Regions from separate parts of the Kitasatospora fiedleri genome, predicted to be linked through region 2. Evidence: riboswitches for the same ligand, from Rfam matches in the RefSeq annotation. Region 2 holds a riboswitch; the other holds the start of a gene.
The links. A riboswitch is a leader RNA that binds a small molecule or an ion and turns the genes downstream of it on or off. The one in region 2 is predicted to bind cobalamin.
Positions count from the first base shown of each region.

Region 1: linked by a shared signal. The riboswitch ahead of QMQ26_RS02245 (prenyltransferase/squalene oxidase repeat-containing protein) and the one ahead of QMQ26_RS22610 (ribonucleoside-diphosphate reductase subunit alpha) in region 2 are both predicted to bind cobalamin.

Region 1 is NZ_OX419519.1:408,943-421,041, forward strand. Features, by position in the region: gene QMQ26_RS02240 (hypothetical protein) at 1-722, opposite strand, end outside; gene QMQ26_RS02245 (prenyltransferase/squalene oxidase repeat-containing protein) at 763-1,830, opposite strand; cobalamin riboswitch at 1,928-2,047, opposite strand; partial or broken gene QMQ26_RS02250 (MmgE/PrpD family protein) at 2,268-3,775, shown strand; gene prpB (methylisocitrate lyase) at 3,775-4,680, shown strand; gene QMQ26_RS02260 (bifunctional 2-methylcitrate synthase/citrate synthase) at 4,699-5,835, shown strand; gene QMQ26_RS02265 (short-chain fatty acyl-CoA regulator family protein) at 5,845-7,299, opposite strand; gene folP (dihydropteroate synthase) at 7,368-8,246, opposite strand; gene metF (methylenetetrahydrofolate reductase [NAD(P)H]) at 8,409-9,323, shown strand; gene QMQ26_RS02280 (hypothetical protein) at 9,356-9,571, opposite strand; gene metE (5-methyltetrahydropteroyltriglutamate--homocysteine S-methyltransferase) at 9,697-12,003, opposite strand.
Region 2 is NZ_OX419519.1:4,881,545-4,898,748, forward strand. Features, by position in the region: gene rsgA (ribosome small subunit-dependent GTPase A) at 1-766, opposite strand, end outside; gene aroA (3-phosphoshikimate 1-carboxyvinyltransferase) at 782-2,101, opposite strand; gene QMQ26_RS22560 (M50 family metallopeptidase) at 2,129-2,836, opposite strand; gene QMQ26_RS22565 (SOS response-associated peptidase) at 2,971-3,708, shown strand; gene QMQ26_RS22570 (alpha/beta hydrolase family protein) at 3,742-4,389, shown strand; gene QMQ26_RS22575 (sigma-70 family RNA polymerase sigma factor) at 4,868-5,518, shown strand; gene rsrA (mycothiol system anti-sigma-R factor) at 5,515-5,877, shown strand; gene QMQ26_RS22585 (HD-GYP domain-containing protein) at 6,091-7,461, shown strand; gene QMQ26_RS22590 (HD-GYP domain-containing protein) at 7,458-8,792, shown strand; gene QMQ26_RS22595 (tetratricopeptide repeat protein) at 8,900-9,883, shown strand; gene def (peptide deformylase) at 9,987-10,625, shown strand; gene QMQ26_RS22605 (ribonucleotide-diphosphate reductase subunit beta) at 10,697-11,692, opposite strand; gene QMQ26_RS22610 (ribonucleoside-diphosphate reductase subunit alpha) at 11,713-14,127, opposite strand; cobalamin riboswitch at 14,298-14,424, opposite strand; gene QMQ26_RS22615 (GNAT family N-acetyltransferase) at 14,653-15,147, opposite strand; gene QMQ26_RS22620 (helix-turn-helix domain-containing protein) at 15,417-16,403, shown strand; gene QMQ26_RS22625 (histidine phosphatase family protein) at 17,028-17,204, opposite strand, start outside.

The DNA of each region.
Region 1 (12,099 bases), 4.5 Mb from region 2:
CTGCGCGGTACGGCGACCGGGGTCGGCGGGCTGTTCGCCGACACCGTGCTGCCGGACGGCAGCGATCCGGGCTGGCTGACCTCGGTGGGGGTGGTCGGCAACACCGTGCTCTTCACCGCAGCAGCGGCCGTCACGGCCCTGTTCGCCGCCCGGCTGCTCCGACGCGCGCGGACGTCCGCCCGCTGAGCGGAACGCCGGTGCCCCGGCCCTCTCGACGAGGGTCGGGGCACCGGCGTCACCGGTTCAGGGGGCGGTGATGCCCGGCTGGGCCCCGCGCCGAAGGACCAGCCCTCGACCTCGCCGGGGGCCGGGTTGTAGCTGCCCGCACCGAGGCTGCTGTAGGTCCAGGCGGTGCCGTGCTGAGCGTGCCAGTACGACCAGTAGGCGCTGCCGGTCGGGTTGGTGCAGGTCGTCGGCAGGGAGTTGATCGTGCAGACGAAGCCGGGGTAGCGCGGGTGGAACGCGTACGAGAATCCGGCGCCGGTGAGCGCGGCGAGGCCGCTGGCGGGGTCGCCCGGGGCACAGCCGGTCTGGATGCCGCCGCCGACGGCGGTGAAGTCCACCACGACGGTGACGCCGGTGGTGCCGGAGCAGGCCGCGGCCTTTGCCTGTGGGGCCTGGACGGCGGAGACGCCGAGCAGGCCGGCGGTCAGTGCCGCCGCTGCGGCGATCGAGCCGAGGGTGCGGCGGGCCGGACGGGTGGGCGTGAGGGTGTCGCTCATGGAGGTGCTCCTGGTTCCGAAGGTCGGCCGGTCAGGGTGTTCAGTGGGCCGCGGGGCAGGCGAGGACAGGTGCGGTGGGGCGGGCGCCGCGGGCCGAGAGGGAGACCAGCGGCGTGCCGGAGAGCCCGAGGACGGCTTGGGCGGTGGCGCGCGCGGCGTTGCCCGGGTCGAAGCCGGTGGCGTCGTAGGCGACCGCGCCCCGGACGGCCGAACCGGCGGCGCAGCCCTGCTGGAGCTTGACCAGAGCGCCCCAGCCCTTGAGCCCGGCCACGAGGCGGCCGGAGGACAGCAGGCTCTCGGTGGCGAGCCCGGTGCTGTTGGCGTTGGAGGCGGCGGCCCCGGCCGCGGCGAACCCGCCGTCGGCGTTCTGGTGCGCGCTCAGCCAGTTCAGTCCGGCGGCGGCCTTCGCGGCGCGTCCGGTGGCGGCGAGGGCCTGGACGGCGAGCGCGGTGGCGTCCGGGTCGGCGGTGCAGGCGGCCTGGCCGAAGGAGACCGGGAACCCGCCGTCCGCGCACTGGCTGCCGGCCAGGAAGTCGACGGCCGCGGCCGGGGCCCCGGCGGGGGTGCGGGTGAGGGCGATGACGGCCAGGGACTGGCCGAAGGAGTTGCTGTAGTCGCCCCACTGGGAGCGGTCGGAGAACCGGCCGCTGGGCGTCTGCAAGGAGCGCAGCCGGGCCGGGAGGTCGACACCGCCGAAGGCGGCCGGGTTCACGCCGCGGACCTCGGCTGCGAGCAGGAGCTTCGCGGTGGCGCCCGCGTACGCCTCAATGGTGCCGTCGCCCAGGTAGCCGGCGGTGTTCTCCGGCCGGGCGAGCCAGGCGGTCGCACGGGCGGCGGCCTCGTCGGAGCTGTGCGAGGCGGCGAAGGCCAGCACGGCGTCGATGGTCAGCCCCTGGTCGGGGTAGGCGGTGCCGTCGAAGACGGTCTCGAAGTGGTCGCCGTCGACGAGTTGGCGGGCCAGCCAGCCCGCAGCGGCGGCGTCCGGCCGGAGGGCGGCGGTGCCGGCGGGGACCGGGGCGGCCTGGGCGGGGACGGCCGCGGGGAGCGTGGCCGCGAGGGCGAGCGCCGGTATCGCGAGCAGGCGCAGGGGGCGGCGGAGCACGGTCATGGAGAGCCTTTCCGAACCTGCGCGCGGGGCCCGGAGGAGATGGCGCGCGGCGGCGCAGCCCTCGGAGCTCCGACCCGCAGACCACGACGGGAGGAGTGGACGTACACCTCCGCCACCGGGTGATCGGGCTCGCCGTCGACAGCCGTCGACGGCCTACCGTTGCGGGTCAGCGCCGGATTCGGACCGGACTTCCCCCGACGGCGGAGTCAGGAAACATGACGGCCCATCATGGCGAGGCGCCGAAGGCCGGGTCAAGGGCGCACGCACCCCGCCGACGGACGCCCCGGTCGGCGGTGCGCCTCCGGTTCTTCGCAGGATTCGCCGATTCGCAGGTCCGCCGGGTGCGGATTCCGCAGTGTGGCCTGCTGGACCGCCCGCGGTGCGACCGGCAGTCTCGATCATGCGAACCCCAGCAGCCGACGCCTCCGAGGAGTCCCGTGATCGAGCACCGCGTCCGTGTCCACCCCAGCGCCGACCGCCTCCCGCGCGAGGAGCAACTCGCCTGGAAGCTGGCCTCGGTGGCCACCGGAACCGAGGAGTTGGAGCCGGAGAGCGTGCGGATGGCCGTCAACCGGGTGATCGACAACGCGTCGGTGGCCGTCGCCTCGCTGCTGCGCCGCCCGGTGGCGGTGGCCCGCGCCCAGGCCCTGGCGCACCGCCCGGCCGCGCCCGGCGCCTCGGTGTTCGGCAGCGGCACCCGGGTCTCCCCGGAGTGGGCGGCCTGGGCCAACGGCACCGCCGTGCGCGAACTCGACTTCCACGACACCTACCTGGCCGCCGACTACTCGCACCCCGGCGACAACATCCCGCCGCTGCTGGCCGTCGCCCAGCACACCGGCCGGACCGGCGCGGACCTGCTGCGGGGCGTCGTCGCGGCGTACGAGGTGCACGTCGCCCTGGTCAAGGGCATCTGCCTGCACGCGCACCGGATCGACCACGTCGCGCACCTGAGCGCGGCCACCGCCTGCGGCCTCGGGGCGCTGCTGCGGCTGCCGACCGAGGTCACCTACCAGGCCGTCCAGCAGGCGGTGCACACCACCACCGCCACCCGGCAGTCCCGCAAGGGCGAGATCTCCAGCTGGAAGGCGTACGCCCCCGCGTTCGCCGGGAAGGTCGCGATCGAGGCGGTGGACCGGGCGATGCGCGGCGAGACCTCGCCGTCGCCGGTCTACGAGGGCGAGGACGGCTTCCTGGCCTGGATGCTGGACGGCCCGTCCGCCGACTACGGGGTGCTGCTGCCGGGGCCGGACGAGCCGCGCCGCGCGATCCTGGACACCTACACCAAGGAGTACTCGGCCGAGTACCAGGCCCAGGCGATCATCGACCTGGCCCGGCGGCTGCGCGAGAAGGCCGGCCCGCTGGAGCGGGTCCGCTCGGTCGTCCTGCACACCAGCCACCACACCCACCACGTGATCGGCTCCGGCGCGAACGACCCGCAGAAGTACGACCCGACGGCGAGCCGCGAGACGCTCGACCACTCGATCCCGTACATCCTGGCCGTCGCCCTGGAGGACGGCGGCTGGCACCACGAGCGCTCCTACGCCCCGAGCGGGCCGGGCGCCCGGAGACGGTCGCGCTGTGGCGCAAGATCACCACCGTCGAGGACCCGGAGTGGACCCGCCGCTACCACGACCCCGACCCGGAGCGCCGGGCCTTCGGCGGGCGCGTGGTGATCACGCTGGACGACGGCTCGGTGGTCGAGGACGAGCTGGGCGTGGCCGACGCCCACCCGGCCGGCGCCCGCCCCTTCGACCGGCCCGCCTACCAGCGCAAGTTCCGCACCCTCGCCGCCGACGTCGTCGCCCCCGCCGACCAGGACCGCTTCCTGGCCGCCGCCGACGGCCTCGCCGAACTCGGGGCCGCCGACCTCGGCGAGCTGTTCCCGGCCGTGGACACCGAAGCGGTGCGCGCCTTCGACGCGACCCTGCCGAAGGGCCTGTTCTGATGCTGCACACCCGCACCACCCCCGCCCAGCGCCGCCGGGCCTTCCGCGAACAGCTCGCCTCCGGCCGGCTGCTGCGCCTGCCCGGCGCGATCAACCCGCTCTCCGCCCGCCTGATCCAGGATCTGGGCTTCGAGGCCGCGTACCTGTCCGGCGCGGTGCTCGCCGCCGACCTCGGCCTGCCCGACATCGGCCTCACCACCGTCACCGAGATCGCCCAGCGCGCCCAGCAGACCACCCGCGCCACCGACCTGCCGGTGCTCATCGACGCCGACACCGGCTTCGGCGAACCCATGAACGCCGCCCGCACCGTCCAACTCCTGGAGGACGCCGGCGTCGCCGGCCTCCACCTGGAGGACCAGGTCAACCCCAAGCGCTGCGGCCACCTCGACGGCAAGACCGTCACCCCCCGCGAGCAGATGGTGCGCCGGATCCGGGCCGCCGTGGACGCCCGCCGCGACCCCGACTTCCTGCTCATGGCCCGCACCGACGCCCGCTCCGTCGAAGGACTCGACGCCGCGATCGCCCGCGCCAAGGCCTACGTCGACGCGGGCGCCGACGCGGTCTTCCCCGAGGCGCTGGCCGACCTCTCCGAGTACGAGGCGTTCCGCAAAGCCGTGGACGTACCGCTGCTCGCCAACCTCACCGAGTTCGGCAAGACCCCGCTGCTGGACACCCGCACCCTGACGGACCTCGGCTACAACATCGCCCTCTACCCCGTCACCCTGCTGCGCCTGGCGATGGGCGCGATCGAGGACGGCCTGCGGACCATCGCCGCCGAAGGCACCCAGGAGTCCCTGCTGCCCCGGATGCAGACCCGCTCCCGGCTGTACGAGCTGCTCGGCTACCGGGAGTACGCGGCCTTCGACTCGGCCGTCTTCGACTTCACCCTGCCGCCCGGCACCTGACGCACCGGAGGTTCACCCATGCCCGCCACCACGCCCGGGGTCCACCGCGGCCTCGCCGGTGTCGTCGTCGACACCACCGGGATCTCCACCGTCATCCAGGAGACCAACTCCCTCACCTACCGCGGCTACCCCGTCCAGGAGCTGGCCGCCCACCGCTCCTTCGAGGAGACCGCCCACCTGCTGTGGCACGGTGAACTCCCCGACCCGGCCCAGCTGCGCGAGTTCCGCGCCCGCGAGAGCGCGCTGCGCCCGCTCGACCGCACCACCGCCGAACTGCTGGCCAAGCTGCCCGAGACCTGCCACCCGATGGACGTGCTGCGCACCGCCGTCAGCTTCTTCGGCGCCGAGGACCCCACCGAGGACGACGGCCGCCCGGCCCCCGCCCTCGCCAAGTCGCTGAACCTGCTGGCGAAACTGCCCACCGTCGTCGCCGCCGACCAGCGCCGCCGCCGCGGCCTGTCACCGATCGCCCCGGACCCGGACCTCGGGTACGCCGAGAACTTCTTCCACATGTGCTTCGGCGCGGTGCCCGCCCCCGAGGTGGTGCGCTGCTTCGAGATCTCCCTGGTGCTGTACGCCGAACACAGCTTCAACGCCTCCACCTTCACCGCCCGGGTGGTCACCTCCACCCTCTCCGACCTCTACAGCGCCGTCACCGCCGCGATCGGCGCCCTCAAGGGTCCGCTGCACGGCGGCGCCAACGAGGCGGTGATGCACATGCTGGAGGAGATCGGCGACCCGGACCGCGCCGCCGACTGGCTCGACGAGGCGCTCGCCTCCAAGCGCAAGATCATGGGCTTCGGCCACCGCGTCTACAAGAACGGCGACTCCCGCGTCCCGATCATGCAGGCCGCCCTCGACCGGCTGGTCGCGCAGTCCGCCGACCCGGAGGTCACCCGGCTGGCCGCCCTGCACACCGCCCTGCGCGAGGCCATGCTGGAGCGCAAGGGCATCCACCCCAACCTCGACTACCCGGCCGGCCTCGCCTACCACCTGATGGGCTTCGACACCCCCGTCTTCACCCCGATCTTCGTGATGAGCCGGATCACCGGCTGGACCGCCCACATCATCGAACAGCTCGCCCACAACGCCCTGATCCGCCCGCTCGCCTCCTACGACGGCCCCGGCCAGCGGCCGGTGCCGGCCTCCGTGTAGCCGCCGGGCTCACCCGGCTCCCGGGTACTCCTCCCCGTCGGCCACCGGGTAGGGGACCCGGGTGCGCCGGTCCGGGTCCACCACGAGCCGGCCGGCGGCCGGGGGGCGGGCCCGCTGGGCGCAGTCGGTCCGTTCGCAGATCCGGCAGCCCAGGCCGATCGGGGTCGCGGCCCGCCCCCCGTCGAGGGCGATCCCCTCGGAGTACACCAGACGGTGGGCGTGGCGCAGTTCGCAGCCGAGGGCGACGGCGAACTCGCTGCGGGGCGCCCGGTGGCCGTGGCCGCCGTGGGTCACCGTCCGGGCGATCCAGAAGTAGCGCTTGCCGTCGGGCATCTCGGCGACCTGGGTGAGGATCCGCCCGGGGGCGGAGAACGCCTCGTAGACGGTCCAGAGCGGGCAGGTGCCGCCCAGCCGGGAGAAGTGGAAGTCGGTCGCCGACTGCCGCTTGGAGATGTTGCCCGCCCGGTCGGCGCGCAGGAACGAGAACGGCACGCCCCGTCGGCCGGTGCGCTGCAAGGTCGAGAGCCGGTGGCAGACCGTCTCGAAACCGACGCCGAAGCGTGCCTGGAGCAGTTCGATGTCGTAGCGCACCTCCTCCGCGGCCGTGTGGAAGGCGGAGTACGGCATCAGCAGGGCGCCCGCGAAGTAGTTGGCGAGACCGATCCTGGCCAGGTCGGCGGCCTGCGCGGAGGTGAAGGCCGGTTCGGCCGCCGCGACCAGGGCGTCGAGCAGCGGGCGGTGTTCCAGCAGCGCGAGCTGGGTGGCGAGTTGGAAGGCCCGCTGGCCGTCCGCCAGCCAGGGCGACAGGCGCAGGGTGCCGCTCGCCGGGTCGAACCGGCGCATCTCGGCCCGGTCGCCCGGGTCGGCGTCCAGCACCCGCACCCCGTGCCGTTCGCCGAACCTGGCCACCAGCGCGGCCGTGCGGCCGCTCGGGTCCGCGGCGAGGGCGGCGGCGGTGCGTTCGGCCTCCGCGTCGAGGACCGCGATGTGGTTGTGGTGCGCGTAGAAGAAGTCCCGCACCTGGTCGTGGGGTTCGGCGGGCACCAGCGCCGCGGCGGCACCCCCCGGGTGGTCGAGTTCGGCGACCCGGGTGACGGCCTCCCGGTAGCGGCGGTGCAGCGCGACCAGCGCCCGGGCGACGTCCGGATGGTTCCGGCTCGCCTCCACCACCTCCTCCGCCGCGACCGCGGGGCCGCACGCCTCGTCGGCGAGGGCGGCCCGCAGGTCGGTGGCGAGCCGTTCCTCCTCCGCCTCGGAGAAGAACTCCGGCTCCACGCCGAAGACTTCGGAGATCCGCAGCAGCACCGCGGCGGTCAGGGGCCGCCGGCTGTGCTCGATCTGGTTGAGGTAGCTGGTCGAGAGGCCCAGCTCGTGCGCCAACTCGACCTGGTTCATGCCGTGCTCGCGGCGCAACCGCCGCAGCTTCGCGTGGGCGAAGACCTTGCGCCTGACGGGTGGTGCCATGGTGCGGCGTACCTCTCTCCTCTTTCCCGGATGGTCTTTTTCTCCGGATGGTCTTTCGTTCGGGTGCGTCAGGGGGCGGTCGCACGCCCCGCCCGGTGGGCCCGCAGGGCGGCTTCGACCCGGACCGCGTCGGCGACGGCCCCGACCTCGTGCACCCGCACCGCCCAGGCGCCCTGCGCGGCGGCCAGGGCGGCCGTCGCGGCGGTGGCGGCGTCCCGCTCCCGGGCCGGGCGGGGTTCGCCGGTGGCGGGGTCGGCCAGCAGCTCGCCGAGGAAGCGCTTGCGGGAGGGCCCGACCAGGAGGGGGCGGCCGAGCGCGGCCCAGGCGTCCAGGGAGGCGAGCAGCGCCCAGTCGTCCCGGCGCCCCTTGGCGAAGCCGAGCCCGGGATCGACCACGATCCGCTCCGGATCGACGCCGGCCGAGACCACCGCGTCCATCCGGCGGCGCACCTCCTCGACTACCTCGGCGACCACGTCCCCGTAGTCGGCCAGGTCGTCCATCCGCCGGGACTGCCCCCGCCAGTGCATGAGCACGAACGGCACGCCCGCCCGGGCGACCGTCTTGGCCATCGCCTCGTCCGCCAGACCGCCGCTGACGTCGTTGACGAGACCGGCCCCCGCGTCGACCGCGGCCTCGGCGACTTCGGCCCGCATCGTGTCGACGCTCACCGGGACGCCCTGTCGGGCCAGGCCCCGCACCACCGGGAGCACCCGGGCGAGTTCCTCCTCGGCGGGGATGCGGCGCGCGCCGGGGCGGGTGGACTCCCCTCCGACGTCCACGATGTCGGCGCCCCGGGCCGCCAGCTCCAGTCCGCGTGCGACGGCCCGTCCCGGGTCCAGCCAGCGGCCCCCGTCGGAGAAGGAGTCCGGTGTGACGTTGAGGATTCCCATCACCGCGCAGCGGTGGTGGTCGGGGACGCCGGCGAGTCCGTGCGAAGGTCTTTCCATGCCCTCATTGTGCGGCATCACCGCAGCCTGCCCCGCCACCCGTCCGACCGCCTTTCCCCTCCTTCGGAAATTCCGCACCTCCGCATTCACCCGGCGAAATCCAGCCGTATCACAGGGTGGACTGCCGGGGACAGTTCCGCGTGCACCGGATAGCCTGCTTTCATGACACTGGGAACCTCGTCCATCCGCACCGACCGGGCGGTCTCCGTCCGTGATCTCCTGGCCACCGGAAAGCGTTCCTACTCGTTCGAGTTCATGCCGCCGCGCAGCGCCGAGGCGGAGGCCGGGCTGTGGAACGCGATCCGTCGGCTGGAGGCGCTGGCACCGACCTTCGTCTCGGTGACGTACGGTGCCGGCGGCTCCACCCGGGAGCGGACGGTGGGCGTCACCGGCCGCATCGCGCAGGAGACCACGCTCACTCCGGCGGCCCACCTGACCGCCGTCGGCCACAGCGTGGCCGAGCTGCGCAACATCCTCGGGCACTACGCCGACCAGGGCGTACGCAACATCCTGGCCCTGCGCGGCGACCCGCCCGGCGACCCGCTGGGCCCCTGGAACCGGCACCCCGAGGGGGTGGAGTACGCCGCCGACCTGGTGGCCCTGATCAAGGAGTCCGGGGACTTCTGCGTCGGGGTGGCCGCCTTCCCCGAGCGGCACCCGCGCTCCCCCGACTGGCAGGCGGAGATCCGCCACTTCGTCGGGAAGTGGCGCGCGGGTGCCGACTACGCGATCACCCAGATGTTCTTCGACGTGGACAGCTACCTCCGTTTCCGCGACCGGCTCCAGGGCGCCGGATGCAATATCCCGGTGATTCCGGAAATCATGCCGGTGACCAGCATCCGGTCACTCCGACGCATTCCCACGCTCAGCACAGCGGCCATTCCGGCCGATTTCTCCGCCCGGATGGAAGCACACGGGGACGACACCGCGGCGGTTCGCTCCATCGGGATCGAACACGCCACCGGCATGTGCCGCCGACTGCTTTCCGAAGGAGTTCCCGGCCTGCATTTCATGACCATGAACTTCTCCACCGTCACCAGCGAGATCTACCAGAACCTCGGTCTGTCCCGGTCCTGACGGGCGGGGGCGGTCCGGGCCGCCCCCGCCCGTCAGGACGGCTCCCGGTCCGGCGCGCCACCACCGCCCTCGGCCAGGGCCAGCCGGGCCAGCGCGTCCGCGAGTGCCTGTTGGAGGACCCGCGTCCGGGCTCCGATGGCGCCCACCTGGCGGCGGGTGGCCAGCAGTCCCTCGTACTCCTTCTCCGAAATGACGACCAGGACTTCACCGTCGATCCGGACCCGGCGCGGCAGCGGCCTCCTGCTCATGTACGACCCCCTCTGTCACTGCGACGGCCGGCTCCCCGCCCCGGACGGTCCCGGGCGGGGAGCCGACCGTCCGGGCGGGCGCGGCTCACGGACCGCACCCGCCCTTCCTGCCTGTTCCCGGTGGTTCAGTCGGCCAGTTCTGCCCGCAGGGTGCGGGCGGCGGTGACCAGGCTGTCGATCGAGGCCCGGGTCTCGGTCCAGCCGCGGGTCTTCAGGCCGCAGTCCGGGTTGACCCAGAGGCGTTCGGCGGGGATCGCGGCCAGCCCGGCCCGCAGCAGTGCCAGCGCCTCCTCGGGGGAGGGGACGCGCGGGGAGTGGATGTCCCACACGCCCGGGCCGACCTCGCGCGGATAGCCGGCCTCGGCCAGTTCACCGGCGACCTCCATGTGCGAGCGGGTGGCCTCCAGGGAGATCACATCGGCGTCGAGGTCGTCGATCGCCGTCATGACGGCACCGAACTCGGCATAGCACATGTGGGTGTGGATCTGGGTGTCGGCGCGGACCCCGGAGGTGGCGACCCGGAAGGACTCGGTGGCCCAGTCCAGGTACGCGGAGCGGTCGGCGGCACGCAGCGGGAGCGTCTCGCGCAGCGCGGGTTCGTCGACCTGGATCACGGCAGCGCCCGCCGCCTCCAGGTCCGCGACCTCGTCGCGCAGGGCGAGGGCGACCTGCCGGGCGGTGTCGGCCAGCGGCTGGTCGTCGCGGACGAACGACCAGGCCAGCATGGTGACCGGGCCGGTCAGCATGCCCTTGACCGGGCGGTCGGTGAGGCCCTGCGCGAAGCGGTACCAGTCGACCGTCATCGGGTGCGGACGGGAGATGTCGCCCGCCAGCACCGGCGGACGCACGTACCGGGTGCCGTAGGACTGCACCCAGCCGTGCCGGGTGGCCAGGTAGCCGGTGAGCTGCTCGGCGAAGTACTGCACCATGTCATTGCGCTCGGGCTCGCCGTGCACCAGCACGTCCAGACCGGCCTTCTCCTGGTACGCGATCACCTCGCGGACCTCCGTCTCCATCCGCTCGCGGTAGGCAGCGGTGTCGATCCGGCCGGCCGTCAGGTCGGCACGGGCCACCCGCAGTTCGGTGGTCTGCGGGAAGGAGCCGATGGTGGTGGTGGGCAGCAGCGGCAGGCCGAGCCGGGCGCGCTGGGCCTCGGCGCGCTGCGGGTAGGGCTGGGCCCGACGGGCGTCGGCGTCGGTGACGGCGGCGGCCCGGGCCCGGACCGCCGGGTCGCGGGTGATCGGCGAAGTGGCGCGGGAGGCGAGGTCGGCCCGGTTGGCGGCCAGGTCCGCGGCGATCGAGACCGCCCCCTCGCGCAGGCCGCGCGCGAGCAGCGCCACCTCGGCGGCCTTCTGCTTCGCGAAGGCCAGCCAGCGGCCGATCTGCGGGTCGACGTCACGCTCGGCGGACGCGTCCAGCGGGACGTGCAGCAGTGAGCAGGAGGGGGCGACGTCCACCGTGTCGGCCAGGCCGAGCAGGGTGCCCAGGGTCGCCAGGGACCTCTCCAGGTCGTTGATCCACACGTTGCGGCCGTCGACCACGCCCGCGACCAGCCGCTTGCCGGGCAGCCCGCCGACGGCCGCCAGGTCGCTCAGGTTGCCCGCCGCCGGGCCGGTGAAGTCCAGCGCGAGCCCGTCGATCGGGGCCTTGGCCAGCACCGGCAGGGCTTCGCCGAGCCGGTCGAAGTAGGAGGCGACCAGCAGCTTCGGCCGGTCGGTGAGCGCGCCCAGCTCCCGGTAGGCGCGGGCGGCCGCGTTCAGTTCGGCCGGGGTGCGGTCCTGCACCAGCGCGGGCTCGTCGAGCTGCACCCAGGCGGCGCCGGCCGCCCGCAGGTCGGCCAGCAGCTCCGCGTACACCGGCAGCAGCCGGTCCAGCAGGGTGAGCGGCTCGAAGTCGGCGGCCACGCCGGGCGCGGGCTTGGCGAGCAGCAGGTAGGTGACCGGGCCGACCAGCACCGGGCGGGCGGCGTGGCCGAGCGCGAGCGCCTCGCCGAACTCGGCGACGGCCTTGGCGGAGTTCGCGGCGAACACCGTGTCCGGGCCCAACTCCGGCACCAGATAGTGGTAGTTGGTGTCGAACCACTTGGTCATCTCCAGCGGCGCCACCTGCTGGGTGCCGCGGGCCATCGCGAAGTACCCGGCCAGCGGGTCGGCGGCCACTGCGGCCCGGTGCCGGGGCGGGATCGCGCCGACGGCGACGGTGGTGTCCAGCACGTGGTCGTACAGCGAGAAGTCGCCGGTGGGGACTTCCTGGACGCCCGCCTCGGCGAGCTGCTTCCAGTTGCTCCGGCGCAGGTCGGCGGCGGTGGCCAGCAGGGCTTCCGCGGTGACGGCGCCCTTCCAGTAGCCCTCGATCGCCTTCTTCAGTTCCCGGTTCCCGCCCTGGCGGGGGTATCCGTGAACGGTTGCCGCGGCTACGGACTTCGTGGTCAAGGGACTCTCCTTCGCGAGTCTGTCTCCTCAAGGGGCCCGGGACGGGACGAGGACGCGAAGGTATGCCGAACCGGACGGACGCCGACACGGCTCCGC
Region 2 (17,204 bases):
GCCGCAGGGCCAGCGCGGAGACGGTGGTGTGCCGGCCCCGGCCGGTGACCGCGTTGACGTGGCCGGTGCTGCGCTGCCGCTCCGGGACGAGCGCGTTGACCAGGGTGGTCTTGCCGACGCCGGAGTGCCCGATGAACACCGTGGTGCGCCCGCGCAGGTGCGCGCGCACCGCCTCCGCGCCGGCCGTCTCCAACTCGTCGGCCCGGGTCACCACGTAGTCGATGCCCAGCGGCGCGTACGACTCCAGCAGCTCGTCGGCCGGGGCCAGGTCCGACTTGGTGAGCACCAGCAGCGGCTCCATCCCGGCGTCGTACGCGGCGACCAGGCAGCGGTCGATCAGCCGGGGGCGCGGCTCCGGGTTGGCCAGCGCGGTGACGATGGCCATCTGCTGGGCGTTGGCGACCACGATCCGCTCGTACGGGTCGTCGTCGTCCGCGGTGCGGCGCAGCACCGAGCTGCGCTCCTCGACCCGGACGATCCGGGCCAGCGTGTCCGGCTCGCCGGACAGGTCGCCGACCACGCTGACGGTGTCGCCGACCACGACGCCCTTGCGGCCCAGCTCGCGGGCCTTCATGGCGGTGACCAGGCGCTCGTCCCTCGTGCCGCCGTCGACCAGGCAGGTCATCCGGCCCCGGTCCACGGTGAGGATCATCGCCTCGGCGGCGTCCTCGTGCTTGGGCCGGGTGCGGGTGCGGGGGCGGGAGCCCCGGCGGCCCGGGCGGCTGCGGATGTCGTCCTCGTCGGCGTCCTTGCCGTAGCGGCGCATGCTCGTGATCCCCCGTCAGCCCTGGCCGAGGAGGTCGGCCCACATCTGCGGGAAGTCCGGCAGCGTCTTGGCCGTGGTCGCCACGTTCTCCACCAGCACGCCCTCGACGGCCAGGCCCAGGACGGCGGCGGCGGTGGCCAGCCGGTGGTCCTCGTAGGTGTGGAAGACGCCGCCGTGCAGCGGGCGGGGCCTGATCCGCAGGCCGTCCTCGGTCTCCGAGACGTCGCCGCCCAGCCCGTTGATCTCCTTGGCCAGCGCGGCCAGCCGGTCGGTCTCGTGCAGCCGCAGGTGGGAGATGCCGTACAGGTGCGACTCGGAGTCGGCCAGCGCCGCCACCGCGGCGATCACCGGGGTCAGCTCGCCCACGTCGTGCAGGTCGACCTCGATCCCGTGGATCTTGCCGGTGCCGGTGAACTCCAGCCCGTCGTCGGTGAACTGACAGCTCCCGCCCATCGCGGTGTAGATCTCGCGCAGCTGGTCGCCCGGCTGGTAGGTGTGCCGGGGCCAGTCCCGGACGGTCACCCGGCCGCCGGTGGCCAGCGCCGCCGCGAAGAACGGGGCCGCGTTCGACAGGTCCGGCTCGACCACCAGGTCGCGGCCGATCAACGCGCCCGGGGTGACCCGCCAGACGTCCTTCTCGCCGCCGTCCTCCGGCGCGTCGACCTGGCCGCCGGCCTTGCGGATCATGTCCACGGTCATCCGGATGTGCGGCAGCGAGGGCACCGTCCCGCCGGTGTTGCGGATCTCCACGCCGTTGTTGAACCGGGCGCCGGAGAGCAGCAGCGCCGAGATGAACTGCGAGGAGGACGAGGCGTCCACCTCCACCGCCCCGCCGTCCAGCGCGCCCGCGCCGTGCACGGTCAGCGGGAAGCCGCCGCGGCCGCCGTCCTCGATCCGGGCGCCCAGCGCGCGCAGCGCGTCGATCACGCCGTGCTGCGGGCGTTCGTGGCTGCGCGGGTCGCCGTCGAAGTGCACCGGGCCGTCCGCCAGGGTGGCCAGCGGCGGCAGGAAGCGCATCACCGTCCCGGCGTTGCCCACGTCCACCCGGGCCGGGCCGCGCAGCCGCTCGGCCGGGATCACCCGCCAGGCCTCGCCGCCGCCGGTGCCGCCGGACGCCGCGTTCACCGTCTCCTCGACCGTCACGCCCAGCGCCCGCAGGCCGTCCGCCATCAGCTGCGAGTCGCGGCTGCGCAGCGGGCGGCGCACCCAGCCCGGGCCGTCGGCGAGGGCGGCCAGCACCAGCGCGCGGTTGGTCGCGGACTTCGAGCCGGGGATGGTCACGGCCGCGTCCACGGCGGCGGTGGCGACGGGGGCGGGCCAGAGGGAGTCGGTCATGGCGCCAGTCTATGAGGCGCGGCGCTCCTACCGGGGCAGCAGCCAGGCCGCCCCGAGCCCCAGGCAGCCCAGCGCCACCGCCAGGAACGCCAGCAGCCACAGCGCCCCCGGCACGCCCGTCAGCCGCGCCAACTGGTCGGCGTCCGAGCCGGGCGCGCCGCCGCGCCGCCGCCGGGCCGCCCACAGCTCCAGCATCGGACGCACCCCCGCCAGCAGCAGGAACCACACCCCCAGGTAGGCGAACGCCCCCTGCCATTCGGCCGTCCCGTACCAGGACACCGCGACGAACGCCCCGCCGGTCGCCAGCACCGCCGCCACCCCGAACAGGTTGCGCAGCGCCGGCAGCATCGCCGCCAGCAGCGCGGTGCCGATCCACAGCAGCGCGGTGATCCGCCCCGCCGCGAGCAGCGCCGCCCCGCCCAGGCCCAGCAGCGAGGGCGCCGGGTAGCCCGCCGCGGCGGTCAGCACCATGCCCGGGCCGGTCGGCCGCCCGGAGGAGACCGTCAGCCCCGAGGTGTCCGAGTGCAGCCGGATGCCCGACAGCCGACGCCGGGTCAGCAGCGCCGTCAGCCCGTGCCCGCCCTCGTGCGCGATCGTCACCACGGTGCGGGTCCACAGCCACACCGGGCGCACCGCCACCGCCAGCAGCGCCACCGCCGCCGTGCCCCACACCAGCCAGGGCGGCGGGTCCGGCTGCACGCTCGTCACCCGGTCCCACAGTCGCGCGAAGTCCATCGCCGCCGGCCTCCGATCACCGTCGCTCCCCCTGCCCGGGGCGGGCAGCCTCCCACGGGAGGACGGGTCCCCGGTAGCCGCCGGTTCTCCCGGACGGCCCCGCCCGCCCGGCCCGCTCTGGCAAGCTGGACGCCATGTGCGGACGCTTCGCCTCCTCCACCGACCCCGCCGAACTGGTCCGGCTGTTCGGCGTCCAGCAGTGGGACCCGACCGAGACGATCGCGCCCAGCTGGAACGTCGCCCCCACCGCGAAGACCTACGCCGTCCTCGACCGGCCCCCGCGCGGCGGGCGCCACCCGGTGCGCCAACTGCACGCGCTGCGCTGGGGCCTGGTGCCCGGCTGGGCGAGCAGCCCCGACACCGCGGTCAAGATGATCAACGCCCGGGCGGAGACCGTCCACGAGAAGCCCGCCTACCGGCAGGCGTACGCCTCCCGGCGCTGCCTGATACCCGTCGACGGCTACTACGAGTGGCAGACCGCCCCCACCGACGACCTCGCCCGCCCGCCCCGCCGCCCCTACTTCGTGCACCGCGCCGACGGCGCGCCGCTCGCCCTGGCCGGGCTGTACGAGTTCTGGCGCGACCGCGAACGCCCCGGCGACCACCCCGACGCCTGGCTGGTCACCTGCACCATCGTCACCACCGCCGCCGAACCGCTGCTCGCCCCCGTCCACGAGCGGATGCCGCTCTACCTCGGCCCCGACCGCTGGAACGCCTGGCTCGACCCGCACGCCGAGACCGCCGACCTCACCCCGCCACCGCCCGGCGACCTGCGCATCCACGCCGTCCCCGACGAGGTCGGCAAGATCCGCAACAACCACCCCGGCCTGACCCGGCCGCGCACCGAGGACGACCGCACCACGCTGTTCTGAGCCGCCCGCGCCCGAGGAGGGGCGGGGGAGCGGATGGGTACGCTCGGGGCCGTGCAGCGCATCATCGACACCCCCGCCGGGGACGCCAGGCTCCACTACCACCGCGCCGCCCGACCGCGCGCCGTGCTGCTGCTCGGCCACGGCGCGGGCGGCGGCGTCGAGGCCCCCGACCTGCGGGCCCTCGCGGCCGCGCTGCCGGCCGCCGGCGTCACCGTGGTGCTGGCCGAACAGCCCTGGCGGGTGGCCGGCCGCAAGCTCGCCCCCGCCCCGGCCGCGCTCGACGCGGGCTGGCCCGCGCAGTTCGCCGCCGCGGCCGAGGAGGGCCTGCCGGTGTACGCGGGCGGCCGCAGCGCCGGCGCCCGGGTCGCCTGCCGGACCTCCGCCGCGCTCGGCGCGGCGGGCGTCCTCGCGCTGGCCTTCCCGCTGCACCCGCCCGGCCGGCCGGAGCGGAGCCGGGCGGACGAACTGCTCACCACCGGCCTGCCCACCCTGGTCCTCCAGGGCGGCGCCGACACCTTCGGCACCCCGGACGAGTTCCCCGCCCTGCCCGCCACCCACCGCCTTACCGGGGTCCCGCACGCCTCACACGCCTTCAGGACCCCGAAGAAGGCCCCGCTGACCCAGGACGAGGCCCTGGAACTGATCACCCGCACGGCCGCCGACTGGCTCCGGCAGCCCTGAACCCCGCCGCCCGCCGCCTCCGGACCCCCGGCGGGCGGAGCGGGCGGTGTGACCGCTCTCATACCGCGCCCCGCCGGAGGGAGGAGCGCGGCGCGGGGCGGCCGGAGCGGGTCGGCAAGGCCACGGCTCCGGCAGCGAGTTGTGCCGTCCGGGAATGCCCGGGTGGCGGACGGGGTTGCACGAGGCGTCAGAACATGCCCCCGGTGGAAAGGCAGCGTCCATGGGTTCGATCGCGTGCCGCGAGCGGCCGGAAGAGCGGGCTGCGCAGTCTGCGCTCCTGCCGGACTGGTCGGAGTGGGTTGTCGCGGGCGAGAAGCCGGTCAGCCCGATATCCTCGCTTGCGGGTCGGCCCGAGGTGGGCCGTGTGCGGGTTTCCGAGGAGGTGGGTCCAGTCGTCGGGACCGATGACGCGGCCGTGTCGGGCGCTGCCGGCGCCGACCAGGGCCGTCCGGAGGGCGAACAGCTCACCGGCGACGAACTGGCCGAGGCGATCGGCGAGGACACCTTCCGGGTGTCCGAGAACGAGAGCGAGGAGGCCAGGCGCGAGCGCTTCGAGCGCGACGCGCTCGGCTACCTGGACCCGATGTACTCGGCGGCGCTGCGGATGACCCGCAACCCCGCCGACGCGGAGGACCTGCTCCAGGAGGCGTTCGCCAAGGCGTACGCGTCGTTCCACCAGTTCCGCGAGGGCACCAACCTCAAGGCCTGGCTGTACCGCATCCTCACCAACACGTTCATCAACTCGTACCGCAAGAAGCAGCGCGAACCCCAGCGCACCGCGGCCGAGGAGATCGAGGACTGGCAGCTGGCGCGCGCCGAGTCGCACATGTCGACCGGCCTGCGGTCGGCCGAGGCGCAGGCGCTCGACCACCTGCCGGACAGCGACGTGAAGGACGCGCTCCAGGCCATCCCGGAGGAATTCCGGATCGCGGTGTACCTCGCGGACGTCGAGGGCTTTGCGTACAAGGAGATCGCGGACATCATGGGTACACCCATCGGTACGGTGATGTCCCGACTGCACCGTGGCCGCCGCCAGTTGCGCGGCATGCTGGAGGACTACGCCCGCGAGCGGGGGCTGGTCCCGGCCGGTACCGGTGCAGGGCAGGAAGCGAAGGGCGCGGGCTCATGAGCTGCGGAGATCCGCACGAGACCGAGTGCGGTGAGGTGCTCGACCACCTCTACGAGTTCCTCGACAACGAGATGGCCGAGGGCGACTGCGCCAAGCTGCGGGTGCACTTCGACGAGTGCTCGCCGTGCTTGGAGAAGTACGGCCTGGAGCAGGCGATCAAGGCGCTGATCAAGCGCTCCTGCGGGTGCGACGACACCCCGACCGACCTGCGGGCCAAGGTGCTGGCCCGGATCGACTCGATCCGCACCCAGCGCTCGGGAGAGGTGGACACCTCGGTGATCGAGGTGTCCTCGGTGAGCGTCGAGGTGACGGTCGACGGGACGGCCGGGCACGGCTCGGCGGTGGCGACCGCCGAGTAGCGCTCACTCGATCGGGTGAGCCGACGCTGCTCCGGCTGCGGCGATGCGCGATCGTGCGCCACGTCCGCGCGGGCGGGCCCTATTCTCTGACGAGTCCTCACGTCGGAGGGCCCGGTACGGGCGGGGGAGGCCGAGATCGCCAGCGGAAGCGAACGCCAGCGGAGCGCCGCCGCCCTGCCGGGGCCGGCCGCGGGCTACCTGGCCGCCGTCCTGGTGGCCGCGTCCGCGGTGCTGCTGCCGCTGGCCACCGTCGGCCCCGGGCTGGACTGGCCCCGGATCGGCCTGCTCGCCCTGCTGCACATGTGCCTGGAGTCGCTGGCGCAGGGCGCCCGCACCCCGTGCGCCCGGCTCTGGCGCCGACTGCGCGGCCGCCCCGCCGACGAGGCCCCGGCCGACCCGCGGGGCAGCGGCTTCTTCCCGGTGCTGTTCGCGGGCGTGCTGATGCTGCCGCCCGCTGCCGCCGCCCTGGTCGCCCTGCCCGGGGCGCTGCTCGGGCCCGCCGTCCCGCCGCGCGCCCTGCGCCGGGTGTGGAACGCCGCCCAGCTGGCCCTGGCCGCCGCTGCCGCCGCCGAGGTGTTCCGGCTGCTCGGCGGGGCCCGGCTGCTGCTCGGCACCCGCTTCCCCGGGGCCGCGCTCGGCGCGCTGGCCGCAATCCTGACGTTCTGCCTGGTCAACGGCGTGCTGGTGACCGGCATGGTCCGGCTGACCTGCGGCTCGGCCAGCCCCGGCGCGGCCCGCGCGCTGCGCCGGGCCGCCCCCGCCGCGCTGCTGCACGGCGCGGGCGGGCTGATGATCGCGGTGCTCTGGCAGGGCCCGTACGGGGCGTTCGCCGCGGTGCTCGGGCTGCTGCCGCTGACCATCACCGCCTGGCTGTCCGCGCAGGGCCACCGCGAGCGGGCCGCGCACCGGGCCACCGTGCAGGCCCTGGTGCAGGCCGTGGAGATCAAGGACTCCTACACCCGCGGCCACAGCGAACGGGTCGGCCGGGCCTCGGTGCTGATCGCCCGCCAGCTCGGCCTGGCCGAGGACCGGGTGCGCACCCTGCACTTCGCCGGGACGCTGCACGACGTCGGCAAGCTCGCCGTCGCCACCGAGCTGCTGCGCCGCAACGGGCCGCTGACCGACGCCGAGCGGCGCGCCGTCGAGGTGCACCCGGTGTTCGGGCACGAGCTGGTGCGGCAGCTGGACTTCCTCGGCGAGGGCCGCGACGGCATCCTGCACCACCACGAGCGGATGGACGGCCGCGGCTACCCGCACGGGCTGACCGGGGACCGGATTCCCGAGTTCGCCCGGATCATCTCGGTCGCCGACGCCTTCGACTCGATGACCTCCACCCGCTCCTACCGGCGCGGCCGTCCCGTCCCGGAGGCGGTCGCCGAACTGGAGCGGTGCGCCGGCAGCCAGTTCGACCCGATGATGGTCTCGGCGCTGGTCGAGGCCGTCGCCGAGCACGGCTGGCAGCCCGAACCGCCACCGCCCGGCGGCTGGGACGGCGAGGTGCCGGACATCCCGCTCGGCGTGCCCGAGCCGGCCCGGCTGCCGCAGCAGTCCGGCACCGGCCTGCCGACCGGGGGAGCGGCGTGACCACCCGCCGCCCGGCCCCGGCCGACCTGCTGCTCGCCGCCTCCGCCGCGCTCGCCGCCGCCGCCGTGCTGCACGCGCTGGCCGACGGCGTCGCCCAGGGCCGGGTCGCGCTGGCCTTCGCGGTGCTGATCGGCCTCGGCCAGTGCGCCGGGCCCGCCCTGCCCGGCGACCGCGAACCCGCGCCCGTCGCCACCGCCGTCGCCCTGGCGTACGCGCTGCTCGGGCCGCTGCACGGGCTGCCCACCACGCACGGGGTGCTCCAGGTCGCGGGCGTCACCGCGGCCGGCACCCTGCTTGGGCTTGGCGCCCAGCTCGGCGGGCAGGCCGTGCTGGCCGCCGCCCGGCACCGGCCGCGCACCCCGCCCGCCGGGCTGGACGCCGCCGCCCGCCGGCTGGTCACCGTCGCGTTCGCCGCGCTGCTGTTCCAGCCGCTGTACAACACCGGCCTCACCGACCGGCTGCCCGGCCCCGCGTACGGGGCGCTGCTGGCGGGCGTGGCCGCGCTGGCCGCGCTCGGCGACGCGGTGCTGGCCGCCGCCCAGCAGGCCGCCCGCACCGGGCTGCGGTACGCCGCCGCGCTGGAGGACCAGCTGCACGCGCTGCTCGGCATCGGCTCCGCGCAGGTCGCCACCGGGCTGCTGCTGAGCCTGCTCGCCGGGGAGGCCGGGCTGTGGGCGCTGCCGGTGTTCTGCCTGCCGCTGATCCTCGCCCAGACCTCGTTCCGGCGGGCCGTCGCGGTGCGGGCCACCACCGGGCAGACCATCGAGACGCTGGCCCGGGCCACCGAGATCGCCGGGTACACCACCCCGGGGCACGCCCGCCGGGTCGCCGACACGGCGTGCGCGCTGGGGCGCGAACTCGGGCTCGGCAGCCGGGAGCTGACGCTGCTGGAGTACGCCGCGCTGATGCACGACATCGGGCAGCTGTCGCTGGTCGAACCCGTCCCGGGCGGGGCCACCGCGCTGCTGCCCGACGGCGAGCAGCAGCGCATCGCCCGGCTCGGCAGCGAGGTGATCCAGCGCACCGGAGTGCCCCGGCAGGTGTGGCAGCAGGTCGCCCGGCTGGCCGACCCGTGCCGCCTGGCCGACGGCCGGCACGACCCCACCCTGCCGCTGGCCTCCCGGATCATCCGGGTCGCCAACGCCCACGACGACCTGCGCACCGCCGCCGCCGACCGCCCCCGCGGCGGCCTGCTCGACCCGCTGGAGCACCTGCGGCTGGAAGCCGGGCCCGGCTACGACCCGGTGGTGCTGGACGCGCTGGCCCGGCTCGGCCGCCGCGGCCACCGCGCCGCCCGCGGTCCGGACCGCCGCTGCCGCCCGGCGGCCTGAATGGCCGCGCGGGGCGCGCGGCCGGGTGCGGGCGTGGTTGGATGCGGTCGTGGCGGGAAGACCCGGAGGCGGGGCGACCCGGTGACGACCGACGGCAAGGGACCAACGTGAGGATCTTCCACCGCGCACGGCACCGTCCGTCGGCGACCTGGCGGCAGACCACCGACCGTGCGTTCACCCTGATCGGCGACGGCCGCTACGAGGACGCCGGGGCGCTGCTGGTGATGGCGGCGGACCTGGAGCCGTGGCTGTCGGACTCCTGGTTCAACCTGGCCCTGCTGCACAAGTTCCGCCGGGACTGGGAGCAGGCCCGCTCGGCCGGCCTGCGCGCCGTCGCCCTGCTCGACCGCCAGCACGGCGCCCCGGACTGGTGGAACCTCGGCATCACCGCCACCGCCCTGCAGGACTGGCCGCTGGCCCGCCGGGCCTGGCAGGCGTACGGGCTGCGGCTGCCCGGCGGGCCCGCCCTGGACGGGCCGATCGAGCTGGACCTGGGCACCACCCCGGTGCGGCTGTCCCCGGACGGCGAGTCCGAGGTGGTGTGGGGCCGGCGGCTGGACCCGGCCCGGATCGAGGTGCTGTCCATCCCGCTGCCGTCCTCCGGCCGCCGCTGGGGCGAGGTGGTGCTGCACGACGGCGCCCCGCACGGCGAGCGGGTCGCCGACGGCGTCGCCTACCCGGTCTTCGACGAGATCGAGCTGTGGGCGCCGTCCCCGGTGCCGACCTGGGTGGTGCTGCTCCAGGCCGCCACCGCCGCCGACCGGGACGCGCTGGAGAAGACGGTGGCCGACGCCGGGTACGCCGCCGAGGACTGGACCTCCTCGGTGCGGCTGCTGTGCCGCACCTGCTCGGAGTCCCGGATGGCCATCGACGACGGCCACACCGCCCACCACGACCCGCACGACGACGGCGACCCGCTGCACCCCGGCCACCTCAGCCACCTCAGCCAGGGCGCGGCCGGCGGCCCCTGGCAGGTCGAGCGCGAGTGCGGGATCGCCGCGCCCGCCGGCCTGGTCCGCTCCCTGCTGGAGCGCTGGGCCGCCGCCTCCCCCGTCACCCGCGCCTACCGGGACCTCGAAGAGGTCTGCTGACCCCGCCGCGTCCCGAGGGGCCGGGAGGTGACCCCGCCCCGGACCGCGCCCCGTACCCTGGACCGGTACACCAGGCGGATGCGGACGAAAGCGGAACCGAGCGATGGCCGAGCACCACGACCACGAGCACGAGCACGGACACGACCACGCGCACGAGGACACCGAGCCCCAGCGGGTGGTGGGCGAGGAGCCCGACCTGACGAAGGGCACCGCCCGTCCGATCACCGTGGTCGGCAACCCGGTGCTGCACCGCGAGGTCAGGACCGTCACCGCCTTCGACGGCGAACTCTCCGCGCTGATCGACGACATGTTCCAGTCCATGTACGCGGCGGAGGGCGTCGGCCTGGCCGCCAACCAGATCGGCGTCGACCTGAAGGTCTTCGTCTACGACTGCCCCGACGACGAGGGCGTCCGGCACGTCGGCCACGTGGTCAACCCGGTCCTGGAGGAGCTGCCGGCCGGCCGCCGGGTGCTGGACGACGGCCAGGAGGGCTGCCTGTCCGTCCCCACCGCCTACCAGGAGCTGGCCCGCCCCGACCACGCGGCCGTCACCGGCCAGGACAAGGACGGCAACCCGGTCCGGGTCGAGGGCACCGGCTTCTTCGCCCGCTGCCTCCAGCACGAGACCGACCACCTGTACGGCTACCTGTACATCGACCGCCTCTCCAAGCGCGACCGCAAGGACGCGCTGCGGCAGATGGCCGAGGGCACCCCCAAGTACGCCACCGTCCCGAACGACTGACGCCGCGGCGGGCACGCGCGGAGGGCCGCACCCCGCCGGGGTGCGGCCCTCGTCGTCGGTGGCGGGGCGGCCTAGAAGTCGTCGTCGAAGGAGACCGAGCCCTCGACGGCCACCTGGTAGGCGGAGACCCGGCGTTCGAAGAAGTTGGTGAGCTCCTGGACGTTCTGGAGCTCCATGAAGCCGAACGGGTTGGTGGAGCCGTAGCGGATCGGCAGGCCGAGGCGGGCCAGGCGCTGGTCGGCGACGGCCTGGAGGTACTCGCGCATCGACTCGGTGTTCATGCCGGGCAGGCCCTCGCCGCACAGGTCGCGGGCGAACTGGAGCTCGGCCTCGACGGCCTCCTCCAGCATCTCGGTGACCTGCTGCGCCATCTTGTCGTCGAAGAGGTCGGGCTCCTCCTCGCGCACGGTGTCGACCACCGAGAACGCGAAGTCCATGTGCATCGACTCGTCGCGGAAGACCCAGTTGGTGCCGGTGGCCAGGCCGTGCAGCAGGCCGCGGCTGCGGAACCAGTACACGTAGGCGAACGCGCCGTAGAAGAACAGGCCCTCGACGCAGGCCGCGAAGCAGATCAGGTTGAGCAGGAAGGCCCGGCGGTCCTCCTTGCTCTGCAGCGAGTCGAGGTGGTCGACCGCGTTCATGTACGTGAAGCAGAACTGGGCCTTCTGCGCGATGGAGGGGATGTTCTCCACCGCGGCGAAGGCGGCGTTGCGGTCCTCCGGGTCGGGCAGGTAGGTGTCGAGCAGCGTCAGGTAGAACTGGACGTGCACGGCCTCCTCGAACAGCTGCCGCGACAGGTAGAGCCGGGCCTCGGGGGAGTTGATGTGCTTGTAGAGGCTCAGCACCACGTTGTTGGCGACGATCGAGTCGCCGGTGGCGAAGAACGCGACCAGCCGGCCGATCATGTGCCGCTCGCCCTCGGAGAGCTTGGCGAGGTCGGCGACGTCGGAGTGCAGGTCCACCTCCTCCACGGTCCAGGTGTTCTTGATCGCGTCCCGGTACCGGTCGTAGAACGACGGGTAGCGCATCGGACGCAGCGTCAGCTCGAAGCCCGGGTCGAGCAGCATCTTCTTCTGGTCTTCGGTGCTCACTGGCAGGCCTCGCAGGACTCGGGGTTCTCCAGCGAGCAGGCGATGGCGTCCTGCTCGGCCTGGGAGAGGGTGGGGGTCTGCACCGGCACGGGGGCGGCGGTGCGGGTGGCGCCGGACGCGGCCTGGGCGATCCGGGTCGCCGGGCGCGAGCGCAGGTAGTAGGTGGTCTTCAGACCGACCTTCCAGGCGTAGGAGTACATCGAGGAGAGCTTGCCGATGGTCGGCGCGGCCATGAACAGGTTCAGCGACTGGCTCTGGTCGATGTACGGCTGGCGGGCGGCGGCCAGGTCGATCAGCGCGCGCTGCGGCAGCTCCCACGCCGTGCGGTACAGCGAACGGACCTCCTGCGGCAGCCAGTTGAACTCCTGGATGGAGCCGTTGGCGTCGCGCAGCGCGTCCCGGGTCTGCTGGTCCCAGACGCCCAGCTCCTTGAGCTCGCGCACCAGGTACGGGTTGACCTGGAGGAACTCGCCGGACAGCGTCTCGCGCTTGAACAGGTTGGAGACCTGCGGCTCGATGCACTCGTACACGCCGGCGATGGACGCGATGGTCGCGGTCGGGGCGATCGCCAGCAGCAGCGAGTTGCGCAGGCCGACCTCGGCGATCCGGGCGCGCAGCGCCTCCCAGCGCTCGGTCCACCGCGGGTTCGCCGAGCCGAAGTGGTCGACGTGCAGCTGGCCGCGGGCGGCCCGGGTCTCGCCGTACGCCTCGTGGCGGCCGAACTTCTCGGCCAGGTCGGCGGAGCGCTCGTACGCGGTGAGCATGATGCGCTCGGAGATCAGGGTGGAGAGGGTCTTCGCCTCGGCGGAGTCGAAGTCGATCCGCAGCTGGAAGAAGACGTCCTGCAGGCCCATCACGCCCAGGCCGACCGGCCGCCAGCGGGAGTTGGAGGTGCCGGCCTCGGTGGTCGGGTAGAAGTTGATGTCGATCACGCGGTCGAGGAAGGTCACCGCGGTGCGGACGGTGGCGTCCAGCCGGTCCCAGTCCATCGCGTTCAGCAGGTCGGCGGCGGTGGCGCCGGGGGCGACGTGCGCGCCCAGGTTGACCGAGCCGAGGTTGCAGACCGCGGTCTCGGAGTCGTCGGTGACCTCCAGGATCTCGGTGCACAGGTTCGAGGAGTGCACCGTGCGGCCGGGCAGCGCGGTCTGGTTGGCGGCCCGGTTGGAGGCGTCCTTGAAGGTCATCCAGCCGTTGCCGGTCTGCGCCAGGGTGCGCATCATCCGGGCGTACAGGGTCTGCGCGGGGATGGTGCGCACGGCCTTGCCGGCCAGCTCGGCCTTGACGTACGCCTCGTCGAACTCGGCGCCCCACAGGTCGACCAGCTCCGGTACGTCGGCCGGGGAGAACAGCGACCAGTGGGCGTTGGCGTTGACCCGGCGCATGAACTCGTCCGGAATCCAGTGCGCCAGGTTCAGGTTGTGGGTGCGCCGGGCCTCCTCGCCGGTGTTGTCGCGGAGTTCCAGGAACTCCTCGATGTCGGCGTGCCAGGTCTCCAGGTACACGCAGGCCGCGCCCTTGCGCCGGCCGCCCTGGTTGACCGCCGCCACGGAGGAGTCCAGGGTGCGCAGGAACGGCACGATGCCGTTCGACTGGCCGTTGGTGCCGCGGATCAGCGAGCCGCGGGAGCGGATGCGCGAGTAGGACAGGCCGATGCCGCCGGCGTGCTTGGAGAGCCGGGCGATCTGCGCGTACCGGTTGTAGATCGAGTCCAGGTTGTCCAGCGGCGAGTCCAGCAGGTAGCAGGAGGACATCTGCGGGTGCCGGGTGCCGGAGTTGAACAGCGTCGGCGAGCTGGTCAGGTACTCCAGCCGGCTCATCAGGGTGTACAGCTCGGCGACCTCGCGCACCGACTCCTCGGTGGTGCCGACCGCCAGGCCCGCCGCCACCCGCAGCAGGAAGTGCTGCGGGGTCTCGACCACCTTGCGGGTGATCGGGTGGCGCAGCAGGTAGCGGGACTGCACGGTGCGCAGGCCGAAGTACTCGAAGCGGTCGTCGCCCGCCTCGTCGATCAGCGAGTCGAACAGGCCGGCGTGCTCGGCCACGAACGCGGCGGTGGCATCGCCGATCAGGCCCTCGGCGTGGCCCGCGGCCACCGAGGAGGAGAACGAGGTGACGCCCTGGGTGGCGGCCTCGTCGCGGATCTCCAGCGCCAGCAGGCGGGCGGCCAGCTTCGAGTACTGCGGGTCCTCGGCGATCATCGACGCGGCGGCCTCCACGGCCAGCCCGCGCAGCTCGGCGAAGTCCGAGCCGGCGTGGCGGCCGCGCAGCGCGGCGGCGGCGACGTGGCCGGGGTCCACCTGGGGGAGGTCGGTGCTGCGGTCGGTGAGCAGCCGGAGCAGCGCCGCACCGGGATCGGTGAAGGCGTCGGCGGATACCTGGGACGGCAGGGTGACTGAGGCGGCGACGGTCAAGGCGCACTCTCTCCTGTGGCGGCGGACGTGGCTCGGGTCGTCCGGCACCGCACGCGGCCAGGGGAGGGCGGCACGAAGGAACGAGAACGCGTTCCGGCGCGCGAAGACCACCCCCGGTCCGCCCGCGAGACCGGACGGAAAAGCTGTGCTGCATGGCGTCTGCGGGGATGCCGTGTCGCACACCGTCGGCAGGTCCTCGGACTGCGCGGGCGTCGCAGCAACCCGCTCACCGTTGCGGGGCAGTCCCGGATTCGCACCGGATTCCCCTGCGTCGACAGCGAGAGTGAGCATACATGTTGTGGTGGCTGGAACTGGAAGCACCAGATGTAGTAGCGCGTGTCGCGTCGGCGGTGCCGCGCGTAGACAACGAAACCGTCCGCGAACCGTCCGCCGGCCGCCCACGAACCGTCCGCCGACCGCCCACGAACCGTCCGCGAACCGCCCACTGACTGCCCGTGGGCCCGCTCGTGAACCCGCCCGCGGACGGCCTGCGGACGGCTTCGGGGCCCGGCTCGGGGCCCGCCCTCAGAACCGCGTCGTGTAGACCCACAGGTCCGTGCCGGGCGCCGCCGACCAGTCCCGCGCGGGGCTGCGGACGAAGCCCAGGGCGTCGTAGATCCGGTGCGCGGCGGTCATCGTCGGCCGGGTGGAGAACGCCATCCCGGCCAGTCGCAGTTCCCGGCTGCGCGCGATCGAGGCCCGCACCAGGGCCCGGCCGACGCCGCGCCCGCGGGCCGCCGCGCCGACCGCGAGCATCCGGATCTCGCCCTCGTCGGGGTGCGCGACGTCCGCCCACGCGGTGCCGCCGGGCGCGAAGGTCACGCAGCCGAGCACCGCCCCGCCGTCGTCGACGGCGACCAGGAGCTCGGCCTCCCGGTTGCGGCGGGCGGCGTCGCGGAGGAGTTCGGCGTACGGGGAGTCGGGGCGGGTGTGGCCGTCGCCGACGAAGGCTTCGACGCTGACCTCCCCGGCTCCGGCGAGGTCGCGGTCGAGGGCGCGGCGGACGGTCGGGGAGCGCATCCGGACAGTGTGCCGGACGGCCGCCGGCGCGGGTCGGCCAGGTCCGGGTCGAACGGGTAGCCGCCCGGCCGGTGCACGTCGTCGCGGCCGTGCCGGCCGTTGCGGTCCAGGTCGCGGCCGACCAGGACGCCGAGGAGTCCGAAACTGCCGAGGAGGCCCAGCAGGGCGAGTGCGGTGGTCATGCCTCCACTGTCCGCGCCCGGCCGGGGCCGGACGAGTGGCAGGAACGCACCATTGCCACGAAATCCTGCCACTGCCATGCTGGCCGGATGCGGAAGCTGGAGAACGTCGCCGTCGTGGTGCTGGAGGAGGTCCACCCCTTCGAACTGGGGGTGGCCTGCGAGGTGTTCGGCCTGGACCGGAGCGAGAGCGGCCTGCCGGTCTACGACTTCGCCCTGGTCGGCGACCGCCCCGGCCCGATGCGCACCCACTCCGGCTTCACCGTCGACGTCCCGCACGGCCCCGAGCGGATCGCCGGGGCCGACCTGGTGATCGCCACCGCCACCGGCATCCGCGCGCACTACCCCGAGGAGGTCTGCGCGGCGCTGCGGGCCGCCCACGACCGCGGCGCCCACCTGCTGTCGATCTGCTCCGGCAGCTTCCTGCTCGGCGCGGCCGGCCTGCTCGACGGCCGCCGCTGCACCACCCACTGGCGCTACGCCGACCTGATGGCCGAGCGCTTCCCGCTGACCACCGTCGAACCCGGCGTGCTGTACGTGGACGACCACCCGGTGATCACCTCGGCCGGCACCGCCGCGGGCATCGACGCCTGCCTGCACCTGGTCCGCAAGGTGCAGGGCGCCGAGGTGGCCCGGGCGATCGCCCGCCGGATGGTGGTCGCCCCGCACCGGGACGGCGGCCAGGCCCAGTTCATCAACCGGCCGGTGCCCGAGGGCGGCGGCGAGTCGCTGGCCGGGGTGCTGGAGTGGATGCGCCGCCACCTCGACCGGGAGACCGGCGTCGACCAGCTCGCCCGGCTCGCCCACATGTCGCCGCGCACCTTCGCCCGCCGCTTCCGGGAGGAGACCGGCACCACCCCGCACCGCTGGCTGACCGGCCAGCGGGTGCTGCTCGCGCAGCACCTGCTGGAGTCCACCGGCGAGAGCGTGGACGCCATCGCCACCCGCTGCGGCTTCGGCAACGCCGCCACCCTGCGACACCACTTCGGCCGCCGCCTCGACACCACCCCGCAGGCCTACCGCCGAGCCTTCGGCGGCCCGCGCCGCGCCGCCGGGCCGCAGTACCAGGACGCCTGACCGGGGCACGGCGGGGGAGCGGGGACGAGGGCTGGAACCAAGGGCTGGAACCAAGGGCTGGAACGAGGGCCGGAACGAGGGCTGGAACGAGGGCTGGAACGAAGGGCTGGAACGAGGGCCGGAACGAGGGCTGGAACGAAGGGCTGGAACGAAGGGCTGGAACGAAGGGCTGGAACGAGGGACCGGGCCGCGGACGCCGGGCTGCGGCAGCAGGGCGTCCGGGCCCGGGGTGCCCCTGCCGGGAGTCGCCCGTCCGGGACGAGCCGCAGGCGCTCGCGGCCCCGTGGCGGGGGCCAGGTCGGGGGTCGGGTTTCCGTGCCGCCGGGCTGCGGCAGCAGGGCGTCCGGGCCCGGGGTGCCCCTGCCGGGAGTCGCCCGTCCGGGACGAGCCGCAGGCGCTCGCGGCCCCGTGGCGGGGGCCAGGTCGGGGGTCGGGTTTCCGTGCCGCCGGGCTGCGGCAGCAGGGCGTCCGGGCCCGGGGTGCCCCTGCCGGGAGTCGCCCGTCCGGGACGAGCCGCAGGCGCTCGCGGCCCCGTGGCGGGGGCCGGGCCGGGGGTCGGGTTTCCGTGCCGCCGGGCTGCGGCAGCAGGGCGTCCGGGCCCGGGGTGCCGGCGTGGGGCTGCGGTCAGGTCGAGAGGTGGTCGGTGCGGTTCCAGCCGGTCGGGCGCAGCCGTCCCTCGTGGGACCGCCACGTGCTGGTCGAGCAGTTCGCCACCGGGGGCAGGGCCAGCAGCTCCCGCTCGGTCGGCCGGTCCAGGACGTGGCGCAGCATCAGGACCGTGCAGTCGTGCGCCACCACCAG